One region of the Cytobacillus sp. FSL M8-0252 genome, then DNA from elsewhere that is predicted to be linked to it. Evidence: riboswitches for the same ligand, from Rfam matches in the RefSeq annotation. Region 1 holds a riboswitch; each other region holds the start of a gene.
The links. Region 1 has a riboswitch for thiamine pyrophosphate ahead of tenA (thiaminase II). Riboswitches for the same ligand answer to the same signal wherever they lie in the genome.
Positions count from the first base shown of each region.

Region 2: another riboswitch for thiamine pyrophosphate. It lies ahead of MKX83_RS12385 (YkoF family thiamine/hydroxymethylpyrimidine-binding protein); the one in region 1 lies ahead of tenA (thiaminase II).
Region 3: another riboswitch for thiamine pyrophosphate. It lies ahead of thiW (energy coupling factor transporter S component ThiW); the one in region 1 lies ahead of tenA (thiaminase II).

Region 1 covers NZ_JBBOWZ010000001.1:2,701,989-2,708,391, forward strand. Annotated here, with positions in the region: gene MKX83_RS13630 (MFS transporter) at 1-1,089, opposite strand, end outside; gene tenA (thiaminase II) at 1,390-2,079, opposite strand; TPP riboswitch at 2,202-2,311, opposite strand; gene trhA (PAQR family membrane homeostasis protein TrhA) at 2,648-3,283, shown strand; gene MKX83_RS13645 (GNAT family N-acetyltransferase) at 3,406-4,152, opposite strand; gene MKX83_RS13650 (AbgT family transporter) at 4,290-5,777, opposite strand; gene MKX83_RS13655 (hypothetical protein) at 6,123-6,403, opposite strand, start outside.
Region 2 covers NZ_JBBOWZ010000001.1:2,433,816-2,440,218, forward strand. Annotated here, with positions in the region: gene MKX83_RS12370 (YhgE/Pip domain-containing protein) at 1-110, opposite strand, end outside; gene MKX83_RS12375 (efflux RND transporter permease subunit) at 97-2,163, opposite strand; gene MKX83_RS12380 (TetR/AcrR family transcriptional regulator) at 2,322-2,891, shown strand; TPP riboswitch at 3,098-3,201, shown strand; gene MKX83_RS12385 (YkoF family thiamine/hydroxymethylpyrimidine-binding protein) at 3,287-3,895, shown strand; gene MKX83_RS12390 (ECF transporter S component) at 3,895-4,503, shown strand; partial or broken gene MKX83_RS24640 (ABC transporter ATP-binding protein) at 4,478-5,155, shown strand; partial or broken gene MKX83_RS24645 (energy-coupling factor ABC transporter ATP-binding protein) at 5,297-6,043, shown strand; gene MKX83_RS12400 (energy-coupling factor transporter transmembrane component T family protein) at 6,040-6,403, shown strand, end outside.
Region 3 covers NZ_JBBOWZ010000001.1:2,503,756-2,510,158, reverse strand. Annotated here, with positions in the region: gene MKX83_RS12750 (nuclease-related domain-containing protein) at 1-250, shown strand, start outside; gene MKX83_RS12745 (hypothetical protein) at 449-853, shown strand; gene MKX83_RS12740 (hypothetical protein) at 856-1,332, shown strand; gene MKX83_RS12735 (shikimate kinase) at 1,382-1,888, opposite strand; TPP riboswitch at 2,015-2,122, shown strand; TPP riboswitch at 2,165-2,257, shown strand; gene thiW (energy coupling factor transporter S component ThiW) at 2,328-2,849, shown strand; gene thiD (bifunctional hydroxymethylpyrimidine kinase/phosphomethylpyrimidine kinase) at 2,818-3,624, shown strand; gene thiM (hydroxyethylthiazole kinase) at 3,624-4,433, shown strand; gene thiE (thiamine phosphate synthase) at 4,433-5,041, shown strand; gene MKX83_RS12710 (FMN-dependent NADH-azoreductase) at 5,187-5,813, shown strand; gene MKX83_RS12705 (hypothetical protein) at 6,164-6,403, opposite strand, start outside.

The DNA.
Region 1 (6,403 bases):
CACTGCGCTAAGAAAGCCACCCGTATTGGCGAAACCGGAAATAAGCCCCACTTCCTTTATATGAAAGGACTGTCTAACAACTGTAAAGGTTAGAGCACTCGCACCATTTGCATAGCCTATGATCACGAATAAAAGAATGAATAATAAATACGGTGGCTCTCCATTCAGCAATACTAGTGTGATCCAAGCAGAAACCGACAGCAACTGCACGATAACATACGGTAATTTGACACTGTCAAAAAAAGTAGATAGATAGGTTGTTAATGGCGCTCCGATAATGGCACCAAATAAGCCGTACATAATTACTTCACTTGCACTTGATCTTGATAAACCGTAAATGTCCATACCATAGGGAACAGCCCAAGAGCCAATAAAGCCAATATATGTGCCTACTACACCAAAATGACAAAGGAATGTCGCCCAAGCTTGGCGATTGACTAGTAATCTTCTTATGATGACTAATAACGGTTCATTTGTTTCTTTTTGATTTTTTTCTTCTTCCATTTGAAATTTCTTCTTAGGATATTTTATTAAAACAACATAGAGTCCGATACCGAGGGTGAATATTACGATGCCAACAATTAAAAATGGAAGTCTCCACCCTAATAGAGAAATGGTCGAACTAAAAGGAACTGTTGCCAATAAGAAACCTAAACTTCCTGTCATTCCAGAAAATCCCACTAGCATCGAAAACTCCTGCTGCTTGAACCAAATGCTCAATACAAGAACTAAATTGACCCAAATAGTAGCATCGCCAATTCCACATAATAGCCTAGCAAAGATAAGCATATAACTATTATCTACCGAACTATAGAGGATGGTACCTAGTCCGTTTAGCAGCGTTCCAGCGACTAGAAATACATTTGGACCAAATCTATCAGAGAATAATCCGATGGGAATTTGCAATCCAGCATAAGCAAAAAATTGAATACTCGTTATCAGCCCAATCGTTGCTGCAGTTAAATGAAATTCTTCCATTAATTGATCAGTAATTAAACCAGGTGCTGTTCTTTGACTAACCATAAATAAATAGGCTAAAAGTAAAACACCAAATACAACCCATCTGTACTTACTTTGTTGTTTATTCATTATTTAAACGCCTTCCTCAATTTAACATTCGTCTCTCATTATACGCTTATTGTCTTTATATATATATAGGAAGTTTATATGTCTATGAGGGTGGAGAAGTAGAAGTCATTTCTATTGACTAGATGAGTAGTTGGTGAAGATCTAACTTCTTTTTTAGGAAAATCCGATATGGCAAACTGTCTTAATTGCATAACAAACCTGATATTACAACGATTATAAAGGGTATGATGTTAACAGAATTGAGTTAGTATGAACTAACCTTATTCTGTTAACACTATTCCCGCTTTCATTTATGAAGTTTTATGCATATGTTTTATCACTTAACCACTTTTCTTGGGTATAAGCCATTTCCCAAAAAGCTAACTCATATTGACAGCTAATGGTAAATGCCATTTTCATTTTTTCTTTTTCTGTTTCAGATGCAATTTCAGCAAGCCGATCAAGATGATGAATTTGTTCCAGTACAAGTTTAACAAACCATTCTCCACCGTATGTATCAATCCAGGTACGATAGATTTCTTCTTTTGGTTTTGCCCCTTTAAAGCTCTGCCCAATATCATAATAAATCCAATAACACGGAAGCAAACTAGCGATGACCTCGCCAACTGTGCCTGTCTCTGCTACACGATATAAATGGGATGTATATGCATAGGCAGTAGGAGCGGGTCTAAACTGGTTTAACTCTTCTTCAGAAACTTTTAATACCTCCATAAATTTGTTATGTAACCCTAGTTCAGCTTCATAGGTACCTTGCGCATGCGAGGCCATTCTTGAGGTCATATATAAATTCTCTGCTTTAGAAGCAGCGATTGCTTGCACACGAGCAAAATGTGATAAATAGTAAGAATCTTGTAACACATAAAAGCGGAAACACTCAATTGGTAAATCTCCCTTAGCAATTCCTTTAACGAAAGGGTGTTCAAAATTCGCTTCCCATATATCATGTACTTCTTTCCTTAACGATTGTGTAAACGTTTCTTTTGTTGTCATCATTTCTACCTCTTCTCTTTTTTTATCGAGCATAAAAAATCCAGAAAAGCGAAAAACCACTTCCTATAAGAAAGTGGTTACTGTATACATCATTCATTTAGTTATAGTTATAACGTTAACTAAATTGATATACGCCACTTCCCTACGCTGGTATCAACCAGATCAGGTTCTAAGAGTCTTAAAGTTATTGCACTTTAATCTCAGCCTTTTAAAGGCACCCCTAGTGGATTTATTCAATTATGCTTTCAAAGTTATGTTATCATCTTATCAATAAATGTCAACTGCAAGTTTAGGAATTGAGCAATGTCAAGCTTCTCTTTCAGTAACGATTATGAACAAGTTGGATGAATGCTGTCGTTACCTAAACACTTCAACTGATCTAACACCGCGGCTTAAATTGGCATTGACTCAAGGATGGATAACTCCAAATATTCTCCATGCATTTACACTCTCCACCCTCTTCGCCTAGTGAAGTTTTTCTTTATAATGAAAGCTTACGACTTTTTATCAGCTAAAAAAATGTTTATACTAGAATTATGATTTTGGATAAAGAATGGGTGAATACTACTTGGAAACACATATTTTTTCAAAGGGAGAAGAAATCGCCAACGCGATCGTACACGGAATCGGTGCGCTATTAAGTATTGCGGCTCTCGTCATTTTAACTGTTTTCTCATCCTTATATGGAACAGCTTGGCATATTGTCAGCTTTGTTCTTTTTGGTACAACGATGGTTATTTTATATTTCTCATCAACTTTGCTACATAGTTTACCTGCTGGAAAAGCAAAGGATGTATTTGAGATTCTCGATCATTCTTCCATTTACTTTTTTATTGCTGGAACGTTCACACCGTTTCTATTTATAACAGTTAAAGGAACCTTAGGATGGACCTTATTTGGTCTTGTATGGGGGCTAGCAATTGCTGGAACAGTTTTCAAATGTTTTTTTGTTAAAAAGTTTTTAGTCTTCTCCACATTACTATATGTTTTGATGGGCTGGCTAATTATATTTGCCTGGGAGCCTCTGGTTACACACTTACCTACACAAGGAATGATTTTCCTCATTATCGGTGGCGTTCTATACACTGCTGGTTCAATATTTTATGTATGGAGAGGATTTAAGTACCATCACGCATTGTGGCATGTTTTTGTTCTTGCTGGTTCGATTATGCATTTTTTTGCTGTTCTCTCTCTTTTACCTTGATCAAAATTTACCTCTTTATAAATGATCTGCAGATGGCTACTCTCACCACCTGCAGATTTATTAATATCAGTTTGTAGAGTTTTTATCACATTACTTGTTCTATATTAATAATAAACTACTACTTATAATAACTTCATTACTTCATAGCGAAAGCTCAATTTTTTATACCCTTGTTTACGATACATATCCTTTGGCGTGTCATTGCTGTCGGCTACAAGTATAACCCTATGATTGCTAAATCGCTTCATTACTTCATATTGCAAGCTTGCAGCAATCCCCTTTAATCGGTGAGCTGGTAACACACCTACATTATCAATTTCAGCTGTACACTTATTAAAAAATACTTGTAATGAACCTGCTGGCACACCATGATCATATGCGAGTAACTGTAATGTATCTTTTGCATTATGATGATAGGAATGCATGCTTCTATTAAGGTTCACATATTCCTCACCATAATCTAGATCAAAGTTTCTCTGCAATTGTAGATATTCTCCTAAATTATCATTTGTCACTTCCTCAACCACGATTTCGTTCTTTCTATCTTTATAGATAAATTGAAGAGGGTTAATTTCATATAACTCCTGACACCCGATCGTATAGAATTGTTGATAAAGGTATAATAAAACATCCTCTTGAATCATTTCGTCTGCTGGTAAATAAAACTTCAAATGTTCTTGTTTATGCTCTTTCTGATAGTCTTCCAAATACATTTGTGCCAGTTGAAAATCTTGCAAACTAGGATTTATTTTAAATTGGATAAAGTTTGCATCATATTTAAAATAGAACTGTTTTGTGCCATAGTGATCAAAATTGGCTTTTTCTGCTATTAAATTACCATCATGATGTATATCTCTGAAACTAACCACTGACCATCTCTCCCCTACTTATAGCCCTTAAGTATAACGATTAATTCCTTACGGTAAAAAAATACCTCTATCTATTTTATCATTTTTCACAAATAAAGAAGCCCGAACATTTATGTTCGGGCAACAACACCGCATTATTACAAATACATTTCGATACCGGGTCCAATCGGAATACCGAATAATCCAAAAATGAATAGCATGACTACCCAAATTACTAAGAAAACCATTGAATAAGGAATCATTAAGGAAATAAGCGTGCCTAAACCTGCTTTTTTATCGTATTCTCTCATAAAAGCAAGAACTACAAGGATATACGGATTTAGTGGTGTAATAATATTTGTAGTTGAATCGGCAATTCTATACGCTGCTTGGATAAAAGCAGGGTTATAATCAAGTAACATAAACAATGGAATAAAAATTGGGGCTAATAATGCCCATTGAGCAGACCCACTAAAGATTAATAAATTCAGAATAGAGACGAAAATAATAAATCCAATAATAACAGGAATACCAGTTAAATTGATGGAAGATAAGAATTCCGCACCATTGACTGCAATCCAAGTACCTAAATTGGACCAGTTAAAATAAGCAATAAATTGTGACGCAGCAAATATAAGGACGATATAGCCTGCCATATCTTTCATCGAATCTGCCATATACTTTGGAATATCAGCACTTTTTGTGATTTTCTTTACTGTTACTCCGTATGCTGTTCCCATCGTTATAAAGAATAATAAAACAATTGGGATAATTCCACTTAAAAATGGGGAAGGAATCATACCACCTTCTTCGTTTCTAAGAGGGGAGTCTGGCCAGAAGATAATTGTAAGTAAAATAGCAATATATGCTAGACCCGCTATAACGGCATTTCTTAACCCTTTTGACTCGATAGCTGAAACCGGTTCAAAATTCTTTTTCAAATCCCCATCATATTTTCCTAATCTTGGTTCAATTACCTTTTCAGTTAAGAATCCACCAACTAAAGTTAAGAGAACAGTAGAAATCGACATAAAATACCAATTATCAACAGGTGATACAACAAATGAAGGATCGATTGCTTTAGCAGCCTCAGTAGTAATTCCCGCCAATAATGCATCTGTTCCAGCGATTAAGACATTGGCTGAAAAACCTGCACCTACTCCAGCAAAGCCGGCTGCTAAACCAGCTAATGGATGCCTACCAACAGTGTAGAAAACCATCGCAGCTAACGGTGGTACAAGTACGAACGCCGCATCTGAAGCAATATTCCCCATAATACCAATAAAGAAAACAGCATAAGTGACTAATGACTTTGGTGTACTTAAGATCGACTTTTTAATGGCTGTTTCTAGTAAACCAACTTTATCAGCTAAGCCTACACCAAGCATCATAGCTAACACAAGGCCTAGTGGGGCGAAGCCAGTAAAGTTAGACAGCATCTCAGTTAATATAAACTGCAATCCTTCACCAGAAATTAAACTTTTTATTGCCAACTCTTCCCCTGTTCCTGGGTGCTCAACAGTAACATCAAATTGATTAACAATGAACGTTAATATCATTACAAACGCTGCGAGATAAACGAAAATAAAAAATGGATCTGGTAGCTTGTTCCCTATCGTTTCAATGCCTGACAAGAACTTGGACATCAAGCCCTTCTTTTCTTGTTCGTTGTTTACATTTGCTTGCAAATTATTTCACTCTCCTTACTTCGAAATTTATCGGAATTTATCCTTAACATTTCCGTTATTATATCATCACATTTATATTGTGAATAGTCTTTTTTTAATCTTTTTTGTCTTTTTTATTAATTTTCTAATAAATATCATTTTTATTTACAAATAAAAGAATATATAGGAATTATATGGTTGATAATGATTCTCAATGTTCGTCTTTTATTAGGTGTTATTTAACTTAAACGATAATAAAAACCTAAACAACTGGAAATAAGTGATATTTCTAGTGTTTAGGTTCAAATCATACGGATTTATTTTTTATTGTTTGGCAAACTGATTAAAGTTTATTTGATAAATTTTTCGTGGTCTCCCTCGATGACCTGTCTCTTCTCCTATAATTTCAGCTAAACCTATCTTTTCCATCTCCATCAATATTCTTCTTGCGTTGCGATCAGTGCTTTTTAGCCAATGAGATAAATCTTGAGAAGTAATCTTATTTTTTTGGTAGTGTAATGATAAAGACTCAATTTTTGCAACAATCTTACTACTTATACCTGCATCTTTAAATATTTTTTCCCAATCATTTCCGTAAATCCTTG
Region 2 (6,403 bases), 270 kb from region 1:
ACTTTCCCTTTACTCATTCCGCCTTTAACTGTTTGTGATTCAGCATGTATATTCATCACAGGAAAGAAAAATAGGGAAGCAGTGATAAGCATCCATTTAATGATCTTCATGTTTTTCCTCCTTGTTACTAAAGTCCATTTGTAGAGATGTTTTTTGAATCAATTTATCACATAGTAATAATAACGCAGGTAGAAAAAGGATAACGAGTAAAAACGCGAGCAATGCTCCTCTACCTAATAATAATCCAATAGAACCGACGATTGGATTTGAAGAAGTTAGCCATAATATAAATCCGACACTAGATAAAATGGAGGCAGACACGATAATGGAAAATAATTTCTCATCAATTGTTTTTCTCATCGCTTGTTTTGGAGAAAGTTTTCCACGATTATGCTTATAAGTCTCTGTTAATAAAATGGCATAATCGACCGTTGCTGCAAGCTGTACAGTGCTAACGATGAGATAACCAATAAATACTAATGACGTATCGGTAAAATAGGGTATGGCGAGATTAATCCAAACAGAAGATTGTATTGTTAATAATAAGATAATCGGTAATGATAATGATTTGAATGTGACAAGTAACACGAATCCAACCGCGATAACGGTTAAAGTATTTACTAAAGAATTATCTTCTGTAACCGTTGATTTCATATCATAAAGTGCAACACTTTCGCCTAAAGTTAACGCTTGATTACCAAAATACTTAGTACCTATTTCCCTTATCTCTTCTACTAATTGAAAAGGAATATCTCCTTCTGTTCCTGCATCAGTATTAATGATGATTCGACTGTAATTATTAGATAAGAATTGTTCCTTTGCTTCCTCCTCTAAATATTCTTGCGGAATAGTCGAACCAACCATATTCGTGTAGCCAATTACATTTGAGACATGGTCAACCTCTTCAATAGATGCAATCATTTCTTTTTCTTTACCTATTTCATTATTAGGTACCAATAATACTACAGCGGTTGATTCGCCAAATATTTCTTCTACTTTTTGGATGTCTTGCCCTAACCTAGTACTGTCAGGTTGATCCCCCATTCCATAAGTAAATGAGGTTTCTTTTTGTGCTAAAAAGCTAGGTATAACGAGAAGTAAGACGAAAATCAAGACCGGAAACCTTAACTTTAATGTTTTTTTTCCAATACCTTTAAAATTTGGTATTAATGATTTGTGCTGTGTTTTTTCAATCCAATGATGGAATAATAATGTAAGTGCTGGAAGGAATACCATCACACTTATAAAACTTAAAATTATCCCTTTAACAAGGTTTAAACCTAGGTCTGATCCAATCTCAAAATCCATAAACAATAATGCAATAAAACCAAATAGAGTTGTAGATGCGCTCGAGGCAATGACACTAAACGATTCTTTCATAGCTAGTTTCATAGCTTCATTTGGCTCATGCCCTTGTTTACGATAATCTTGAAAACTATGTAATAAAAAGATAGCGTAATCCAAGGAAACAGCTAACTGCAAAATGGGTGCGACTGATTGTGTCACAAAGGACACTTCTCCTATAAAAACATTACTCCCTAAATTAATAATTACCGATACACCGATAGCCGTTAAGAAAAAGAGCGGTTCAACCCAAGAGTTTGTCGAGAGAACTAGTATAATGATAATAATGGGAATAAGTATCCCTGCAGCGAGTAACGTTTCTTGCCCTGTCATTTTCTGCTGCGTAGCTGTATTTGCAGCTTCGCCAATAAGTGATCCCTTCTCACCAATTATTTGATATATATCTTCTGTTGCTTCGACCTCTTTTCCACTCTCAATGGTGACAGAATAAAGAGCGTGATTATTTTTGTAGTAATTTTCTATTGTGCCTTGGTCTCCGGTTTCTATTGGTGTTCTTATGTCCATCGCATCATCTAACCACATCACATCAGTTACACCTTGAACCTTATTTAATTTCTCTTTGATAACGAGCGCTTCTTGGATTGTTACATTCTCAACCATTACGCTTGTATTTGGAATGCCACTAGTAAACTCCTCTTCCATCACTTCTAAAGCAACGGTAGATTCAGCTTCTGCTGGGATATAATCTTTCATATTATAATTAACATTCACAAACAGAAAGCCAATAGCAGAAAGCACTGATAACAAAAAGAAAATGATTGTTACAGATTTTTTATAACGAATAATAAACTCAATCATTATTGGTTTCCCCACTTCTTGATGTTGAAATTCTTTTACAGTAACATTATACATACCACTGTGTTAGATAAACAACAAACAGTTGTGTAAAAAATGTTTAACATCCAACATTTAAGCGTACTTTGTTGGATTTCTTTAAAAAAGTGAGGGTTTGTATGATGAACAAAAAATTGGATCGTCGGAAACAATATACTCGTATGGTGTTAAAGGAAAGTTTAATGGAATTATTAAGAGAAAAAGTAATCTCCTCCATTACCATTAAAGAATTATGTCAAAAAGCAGATATCAATCGTTCTACTTTTTATAGTCATTATCGTGATCAATTTGATTTACTCCAGCATATTGAAGATGAGATTTTGTTAGAATTACAAGTCACTTTAAAACAGTACAACCATAATGAGACAAATGAAACTTTTGCAATGACAAAGTATTTATTAGATTATGTTTATAAACGTAGTGCTGATTTTCTTATTTTATTTAGTGACCATGGTAACAAAGCTTTTCAAACGAGAGTAATTGATACTGCACAATCAATCATTATTAATAGTTTAAAGGAAGAACAGCAGGTCATAAATCTAGATAAATCAAAATATATGATTTACTTTGTAATTAGTGGATGTATTTATGTAATTGAAAAATGGTTAATGAACGGGATGAAAGAATCTCCGGAAGAAATGACAACCATTATTACTGAAATAAGTAATCGGGTTATTCTTCATTCTAAATAGGATGCGAATATATCAACATTCTTCACATCAATATTTTATTCACCTCTACTGTATTGAAATTTAAATTGTCTTCCCTACTCATTTGCATCATTTTACGTATCAATTAATATATTGTATTTATCGCTACTACATTATCAATTGACAAGTATTGGTTTACAGATAATGATTTTTTGCTTATGATAGGATAGACGAACAAATAAATATATCGAATGCGCTAGGGGAGCTATATTTAATGGCTGAGAAGGCAAGTGCCTGACCCTTATAACCCGATCTAGATAATACTAGCGTGGGGAAGTGCAGTTGGTCAGTGTATTCTCTTTTTTTCTGCATAGCCAAACTGCATTCCATCGGGGTGCAGTTTTTTTGTTCAAAAAATGTTAAAAGGAGATTTTTATATGAATCAATTATGTGGAACAAGTAGTATCGTAGGTTGTCAGTTTACGCTTTCTGCAATGAGTGAGAGGTATGTGGACATCATCTTATTTGCCCTTAAAGAAGTGAACATGTCAAAGGTGTGGGCTGAAACTGATGATGTATCTACTTGTATCCGTGGTAAGCAAATTCATGTTTTTGATGTAGTGAGGGCAATCTTTTTACACGCAGCTAAAACAGGAGAACACATCGCTATGAGTGGTACCTTTTCGATTGGTTGTCCAGGAGATTCAGCAGCAGATGTATACATGGACGAAACTGACATTGCCTTGAACAAGGACTATACAAAAGAAATAGACCAGCTTGCAGGTTGTAAATTTGCCCTCTATCCCTTAGGGAGGGAAGATTATATGGAAAAAATTTATGAGCAAATTGATTGGTCCAAGGAGACTGAAGTAAACGTAAGCCATAGCCATTATGCCACAAGGCTTGATGGCAAGGTGAATGATATTTTTAACTTGTTACAGAACGTTTTCGATCAGACCAAGCAAGATGTATCTCATGTGACAATGACATTCACATTATCAGCTAACAGCCCTACTGGAAAAGCTAAAGAAGTGAAAGTCTCATGATAAAATCATGGCGTCTGAAAGATATTGTTCTCATGTCAGTCCTGGGTGTAGTATTTGGCTTTATTTATTTAGGTTTTTTTGGGGTCGGTAAAGTTCTTGTTGCCATCCTTACCCCGTTTGGATTTGGACCCATTGGTTATGAATTGATTTATGGCATATGGTTTATTGTATCAATCATAGCTGCTTACATTATCAGAAAGCCAGGCGTTGCTTTTACAGCAGAAACCATTGCTGCTATTACCGAGGTACTTGTCGGCTCAACATCTGGACCCACTTTAATTCTTTCAGGGATGGTGCAAGGGTTAGGGGCGGAAATCGCTTTTGCACTGACAAAATGGAAAAATTACCAACCTCGAATTCTCGTTTTCTCAGGTGCTAGCGCAGCATTTATTAGTTTTCCTTACCATTTCTTTGTATCAGGTTTTCATGCCTATGAATCCTGGCTTATTATGACAATGTTTGTTATACGTCTCTTAAGTGGAGCCATCATTGCTGGTTATTTAGGAAAAATGTTAGCGGATCAACTAGCGAAAACTGGTGTGTTAAATGGGTACCCGATTGGGAAGGAGGTAATAGCAAGGCATGAAAAATCATCAACCAATTTTTGAACTAGACTCTTTCTCATTTTCCTTTGATAAACACGATGAACCTTCTGTAAATAATGTAAGCTGTAAGTTATATGCAGAGGAAGTGACTTTATTACTTGGAGCAAGTGGTTCTGGCAAAAGTACACTTACACTATGTTTAAATGGTCTATATCCTGAGGCGATTGATGGTTTTACTTCAGGGGACCTTTTATATAAAGGAAGAAATATCTCCTCCTACCCTAAAGGAGTAATAAACCAAGAAATAGGCATTGTCTTTCAAGATCCAGAAAGTCAGTTTTGCATGGTTCGTGTAGAAGATGAATTAGCATTTGTGTTAGAAAACTTGTCTATTCCCAGATGCCAAATGAAACAAAGAATAGAACATGTGCTAGATATTGTAGGATTATCACAATATATGAAACATAACATTCACCATCTTTCAGGAGGACAAAAACAAAAGGTTGCGCTAGCTTCTATCCTTTTAATGGACCCTCAATATTTAATTTTAGATGAACCTACAGCAAATTTAGATCCGATATCTAGCCTCGAGTTTATCGAGACAATTATTAAGATTCAAAAACAACAAAGATTTGGTTTGCTTGTAATTGAACACGAAATCGATGACTGGGAACCATACGCTCATCGGTTGGTTGCGCTTAATAACAAAGGAGAATTACTTTTAGATAGTACGCCGAAGGAAGGTTTTCAAAATCATTTACATAAGTTGACGAAGAATCGTATAAGAGTACCTAAAAGGTATGAAAATAGAAAAATGCCTATTCGACCATCAAGTGAGAAAGAAAGTACAGAAGTAATCGTTAATCTTAAAGATATACAATTTAACTATAAAAATAAGCAAATCCTAAATGAGCTTTCCTTTTCAATCAAAAAAGGGGACTTTTGCGCAATAGTTGGCGAAAATGGTGCTGGTAAATCTACGTTATTACAGTTAATAGCCAAATTAATTAAGCCCGTCTCAGGCTCGATCGATTTTTTAAACACTCCATTAAGTAATTGGCATGAAAACGAATTGTATAAGAATATGGGCTATGTATTTCAAAATCCTGAGCATCAATTTATTAACCAAACTGTATACGATGAAGTGTGTTTTGGTATCAAGCTACGTGGCTATTCTAGAGTAGAAACAGAAAGAATGGCTCATCATTTATTAACCGACTTTGATCTCTTATCTGATAAGTGGAAAAACCCATTTTCATTAAGTGGTGGCCAAAAAAGAAGGCTGAGTGTAGCAACGATGTTACATTCCAAACCTGATTTACTTCTATTCGATGAACCAACATTTGGACAAGATGCCTATACGACCTCTCAATTTATGCGTATAGTCACGCACCTAAATGATAAAGGGGTAACCATCGTTTTCGTTACACATGACATGGATTTAGTTGATTCATACTGTAATAATGTCTTGGTTATGCAACAAGGAAAGATCGTTTATGATGGTACACCTAAAGCACTTTGGCGAAAAACTGAGCTTCTAGAAAAAGCCAGATTAAGGATACCTTACCGCTTACGGTTGATCAATGAAGAGATGACAATATGATACACTCATTAAATCCAACCATGAAAGCTATTACGGTTATCTTACCTGCCATTCTGTTGAGCTTTTCCTTTGATATTATTACACCAGCGATTATGTTTATTTATATCCTGATACTTACCTTTTTCTTCAGTAAACTGAACATAAAGAAATGGTTGTTTCACTTTATACCTATGTCCTTTTTTGCGCTCGGATTAGCTTGGATGACAATGCTATATACGGATGATAAGTACGCAACTGGTCCTATTGTTTTTTCGTTCTTTTCTTTTGATATCAGGATGGGTAGCATTATAGTTAGTATGAGTTTAGCACTAAGGTCATTGTGTTTTATAGGGTTATCTTTACTCTTTGCTTTTACAACTG
Region 3 (6,403 bases), 200 kb from region 1:
GTGCGGTGGGCAGATGAAGCGAGCGAGTTTGCGCAAATTTCATTGCTCAAAATGTAGGAGGAACATTTCATCTTGTGATGCATTAAATGAAGCAATCAATGACTTTATTATTCTTTTTCCATCAGAAAAAGTAACAAAGACGGCGATTTATGATTGGTGTGGAGGAGCAATAAGTAGTTCCGCAATACAACGATTCTTACAAGAGAAATATACACTTAATGGTGGTGGAAATTATTTTTATTATCATTAATGGGTTTTAAAACCGAAGAAACAGTTGAATTATTTAGTAATGAAGAGAAGTGACAGTATCTTATAGATTGAAATGTATTCTGATGGGTTCAATCTATTAGTAAGCAGTTATATGTTGAACAAAGGACTTTGTGCACAAAAAAATCTATATGACATCACAAAAAAGGGGATAGTAAGTCACTCAGTAGGAGAATTAGAGATGAGCGCCTCGCAAAAGGGGTTAGCAAGTCCCTCGGAAGGGGAATCAGAGATGAGCGCCCCGCAAAAGGGGTTAGCAAGTCACTCGGAAGGGGAATCAGAGATGAGCGCCCCGCAAAAGGGTTTAGCAAGTCACTCGGAAGGGGAATCAGAGATGAGCGCCCCGCAAAAGGGTTTAGCAAGTCCCTCGGAAGGGGAATCAGAGATGAGCGCCCCGCAAAAGGGATTAGCGTGTCCCTCAGAAAGAAAACCAGAGATGAGCGCCTCGCAAAAGGGATTAGTAAGTCCCTCGGAAGGGGAATCAGAGATGAGCGCCCTGCAAAAGGGGTTAGCAAGTCCCTCAGAAAGAAAACCAGAGATGAGCGCCTCGCAAAAGGGATTAGCAAGTCCCTCGGAGAGAAACTAGAGATGAGCGCCTCGCAAAAGGGTTTAGCAAGTCACTCGGAAGGGGAATTAGAGATGAGCGCCCCGCAAAAGGGATTAGCAAGTCACTCAGAAAGAAAACCAGAAATGAGCGCCTCGCAAAAGGGATTAGCAAGTCACTCAGAAAGAAAACTAGAGATGAGCGCCCCGCAAAAGGGTTTAGCTAGTCACTCGGAAGGGGAATCAGAGATGAGCGCCCCGCAAAAGGGATTAGCAAGTCCCTCAAAAGGAGATTCAGAGATGAGTGCCCTGCAAAAAAGTTTAGCAAGTCACTCAGAAAGAAAACCAGAGATGAACGCCTCGCAAAAGGGTTTAGCAAGTCACTCAGAAAGAAAACCAGAGATAACCGCCTCACAAAAAGGGAGTTATTCAGCAATTTATTTAGAACCAAACACAAATGAAAGCCGAGGAAGGGAGTGCCCGGCTTTCATAAATTCGTTTAGGATAATGCGAATTACTTAGATAGTAAAAGAAACATTCTAATGAACTATAACCATAATCATCACAAGCTTTATCCTATCCCACTAACAATCAATTCAGCAGCTTCTTCAGCTGTTTTCCCGTCAACATTGATTTTTAGATGATATGGTTGATAATGAGCTTGTCTTTCTTTGTAGAGATGATACATTTCGTCAGTAGAAAGACCATTCAATTTCGGTCTTGTATCTTTAATCAATGGGTATCGATCGAGCCAATTTTCCCATGAGAGCTCGATAAGGACAACGGTACTGTTTTGTAAACAAATTTCGCGGTTCTTACTGTTTAAAAAGGCGCCGCCGCCTAATGAAAGAATCTGTTTTTCTTCGGCAGATAGTTGTTCAATCAATTCGCTTTCAGCTTTTCGAAAAACTTCTTCACCATGATCAAGGAAAATTTTTGAAGTTGACATACCAAACTGTTGTTCAATGCGTTCATCCGTGTCGATTAAACCCCAATGTAATTTCTTAGCTAATTCCGTTCCTATGGATGTCTTTCCGACCCCCATAAACCCAATAAGTACAATACTCTTATCTTCCATAGACTGTCCTCCCGAATGTTATATAAAATATCATATCATAACGTTTTATGTCGCAACATCGTTTCTATCCAATGTTTTTTATTTTCATTTCTATCATTTCATGTTATATTGACATCATATATTATAAGTTTTCACTGGGGGTGCCTTCACATAGAGGCTGAGATTGAATGCCGTTCAAAACCCTTTGAACCTGATCTGGTTTGTACCAGTGGAGGGAAGTGTGTCGATGTAGTCGTCCTCGCTTCCTTTTGGAAGTAGAGGATTTTTTTATATATGAATAAATGCTAGGGGTGCCAAATACTTGGCTGAGATGAACCCTTTGAACCTGATCTAGTTAATACTAGCGTAGGGAAGCGAGTGAGTCATACATATCATGATGACCAAAGCCGCTTATTCAAAATAGCGGCTTTTTTATTTTTATCGAAAGGAGGAAAGGTCTTTGAATAAAATCCAAAAAATGACGATGACGGCAACGATTGCAGCCATCACTACTGTGTCGAGTAGTCTCATTTTTATTCCGATTGGAATAGCGAAAATTTTTCCGATTCAGCACTTGGCGAATGTATTATCTGCTGTACTTCTTGGACCATGGTATGCCGTTAGTCAAGCGTTTCTTTCATCTACATTGAGAAATATGATGGGGACTGGAAGTGTTTTTGCCTATCCCGGGAGTATGATTGGCGCATTACTTGCAGGGTTCCTTTATCAAAAAACGAAAAAAATTGGCTTCTCAGCACTAGGTGAAGTCGTTGGAACAGGAATGATAGGGGCAGTAGCGACTTATCCGATTAGTACATTACTTTTAGGACAAGAAGCAACCCTTTTCGGATTCCTACCAGCATTTATGGTGAGCTCGTTTACTGGAGCAATTTTAGGATATGGTTTATTAAGAGTATTAATTAAGAATAAAGCTATTGGAGGTTACATCAATGAAAACAGCATTAACGATCGCAGGTTCTGATTCAGGAGGAGGAGCTGGGATTCAAGCAGATCTTAAAACTTTTTCCGCCAATGGTGTGTTTGGCATGTCCGTCATTACGGCGATTACCGCTCAAAATACAGTAGAGGTACGTTCGGTACAGGATATAGAAATCAATATTATAAAAGACCAAATAGAAGCTGTGTTTGATGATATCCAAGTTGATGCTGTCAAAATCGGGATGTTGTCATCTAGTGAGACTGTAAAAATCGTCGCAGACCGTTTAAATCATTATAGTCCAAAAGTGATTGTGTTAGATCCTGTTATGGTTTCAAAAGGTGGACATCATCTTTTAAAGGAACAAGCTATTGAAGCATTAAAAGCGAAAATGTTACCACTTGCGACTGTAATTACGCCAAACATTCCTGAAGCTGAAGTACTTTCGGGTATGACAATTCGCACGGTTGATGATATGGAGCAAGCTTGTAAAAAATTATATGAATTAGGGCCAAAAGCCGTCTTATTAAAAGGTGGACATTTAGAAGGAGAACCGAATGACTTATTATGGGATGGACAAAGTTTCAACTGGTTTAATGGTCGAAGAGTAGAGACAAAAAACACCCATGGTACAGGTTGTACTCTATCATCTGCCATTGCTGCCGGGTTAGCAAAAGGGGAAGAACTTATTGAGGCCATACAGTCTGCGAAAAATTATATTTCCATAGCGATTGAGCATAGCCTAGCACTCGGTCATGGGCATGGTCCTACAAATCATTTTTATGAGTTATACAACAAAGCAAAGATGGAGGAAAGATAATGGCGATTTCAAGTGAAGCAGTTGAGAGAGTCTTTCAGCAGTTACAAGAACAAACCCCACTCATTCATCATTTAACAAATACAGTAACTATTAATGATTGTGCAAATGTGACCCTAGCAATGGGCGGTTCACCTGTTATGGCCACCCAACTCTTAGAAGTAGAAGAAATGGCTATGATGGCAGATGGGCTCGTAATTAATTTTGGTACTATTAATGATGCGATGTTTGCGGCAATGATTAAAGCGGGACAAACTGCCAATAAAAAAGGGGTCCCAGTAATATTTGATCCAGTTGGTGTTGGTGCAACCACTTATCGCACAAATAAGGCAAAAGAGCTAATTAGCACAATAAAAGTGTCCATTATTCGCGGCAATGCTTCTGAAGTTTCTGCTCTTATTGGTAAGAATACAAAAACGCGTGGTGTTGATGCAGGGGCAATTGAAATAGCACCTGAAGCACTTGCAAAGGAGGCAGCTGAAGTCCTAAACTGTCTCATTGTTATTAGTGGAAAAGAAGATGTCATTACAGATGGGAAGCAATTAGTTGTGATTGATAATGGAGATTATCTTTTGACGAAGGTAACAGGAACTGGCTGCATGACAGCTTCATTAGTAGCAACTGCTGCTGCTGTTTCAGAAAATTGGTTTGACGGGGCTGTTATTGGTATGGCTACTATGAGTCTAGCAGGGGAAATCGCAGCTAAGAGCTTACATGCCGGTGAAGGGTTAGGTTCATTTCGAGTGAAGCTAATGGATACGATTAGTACAATGAATGCAGCCATATGGCTAGATGGAGTGAGGCAAAACTAATGGATTACCGTTTATATTTAGTCACAGATGATAAAATAGCAAACAATGAATTATATGATATTGTTCGAAGTGGTGTAAAAGGTGGTGTGACCATCGTTCAATTAAGAGAGAAGACAGCGGATGGTCAACTCTTTTATGAAAAGGCGAAAATATTACAATCTATATTAAAACCATTGGATATTCCACTGATTATTAATGATAGAGTAGACATCGCTTTAGCGGTAGGTGCAGCAGGTGTGCATGTTGGACAAGATGATCTGCCATGTGCCGTCGTTAGAAAGATTGTTCCTGATGATATGGTAGTTGGTATCTCTGTATCCAATGTGGAAGAAGCGAAACTTGCTCAAGAACAAGGAGCAAATTATGTTGGAATAGGTTCGGTGTTTCCGACAACTTCTAAATCAGATGCTGATTTATTAGCACCAGGTATGCTCGAGGAAATCATTGCAGCGATTGATATTCCTGCTGTCGCTATTGGTGGTATTCAACTAGAAAACATAAAAATGCTTAAAAATCGAGGGTTAGCAGGTGTTTCTGTTGTCTCAGCAATTAGTAAATCTAAAAATCCAGAAAAGTCAGCTCGAGATTTACTTCAACTATTCCTTTAGACCTAAAAAATATCATAAGTGTAGTTAAAGAGAACTTATTCCATTGACAAGATACTATTAATATACTAAAATTACTTTTGGTTCGAGATATTTCATTTTAGTGTATTTCGAATAAATTATTACGACATTCGGAGGTCTTCACATAATGGCAAAAGTTCTATTTGTAAACGCAAGTGATCGTCCAGTTGAAGCTGGAATTTCTGTAAAAATGTATCATGCATTTTTACAATCATATAAAGAATCAAATCCATCAGATGATATTACGGAATTGAATCTTTTTGAAGAAAACATGCCTTACTATGGTAATGATGCAATCAATGGTACTTTTAAAAAGAACCAAGGGTTGGAATTAACTGCTGCAGAAGAAAAGGGTGCGGCGCTAGTTGAGAAGTATTTAAATCAGTTCTTTGATGCTGATAAAATCGTTTTCGCATTCCCACTTTGGAATTCAACTGTACCAGCTCCATTGATCAGCTATGTTTCTTACTTAGCTCAAGCAGGTAAAATGTTTAAATATACTGCTGAAGGTCCAGTAGGATTTGCTGGCGACAAGAAAGTGATGCTTTTAAATGCTAGAGGTTCTGATTATTCACTAGAAGGTATGGCTGCTGGCGAAATGGCAGTTAACTTAGTAAAAACAATTATCAGCCTTTGGGGCATTACTTCTCCGTCAGAAGTAGTGATTGAAGGACATAACCAATACCCAGATCGTACACAAGATATTATTGAAGAAGGATTACAAAACGTAGCTAAAGCTGCTGCTCAATTCTAATCCGATACGAAAGCATCTCTATATTTTTGTAGAGGTGCTTTTTTTTGTCTAAAGGACGTCCTAAAACTTGTATTTAGGAAATCACGGTCGCTCATTCTTTGTGTAAACCTTGAATAAACTTGACCAGTATCACACAACTCGATGATGTGTAAAGAGGTTAGGGTTCAAAACAGGAAGACATTTTAAACAAGCTAGTAAGATAAAAACGTATACGCAGTTAAATATGTTTTTTAACTACAAGCATGAATGATTGCTGAGGAACTATTTGTCGAATCAGTACCCAATCTGTTACGAGCTTACTTATCTTAAAGTAGAACAAAACAGAGTGAGGAATGGCCTCACTCTGTTTGTTATTGTTTTTCAATTTTTGAAGGATTGTTTATTTTATAAGGAACTGCTTCTTCTGCTTTATGCTCTTCATCGACATCGTCTTGGGCTTTTGGTAATTTCTTTTTGACGATTTTGCCATTAAAGGAAAGTTTGTTTCCGATAGCTAATTCTTGTTTTTTTAATGTTTTAGAGTGACTGCACCAAGCTAGTCCAATTGGTAAAGGGTCGTCTTGATGAATTACAACCTCATCGAGCACAAT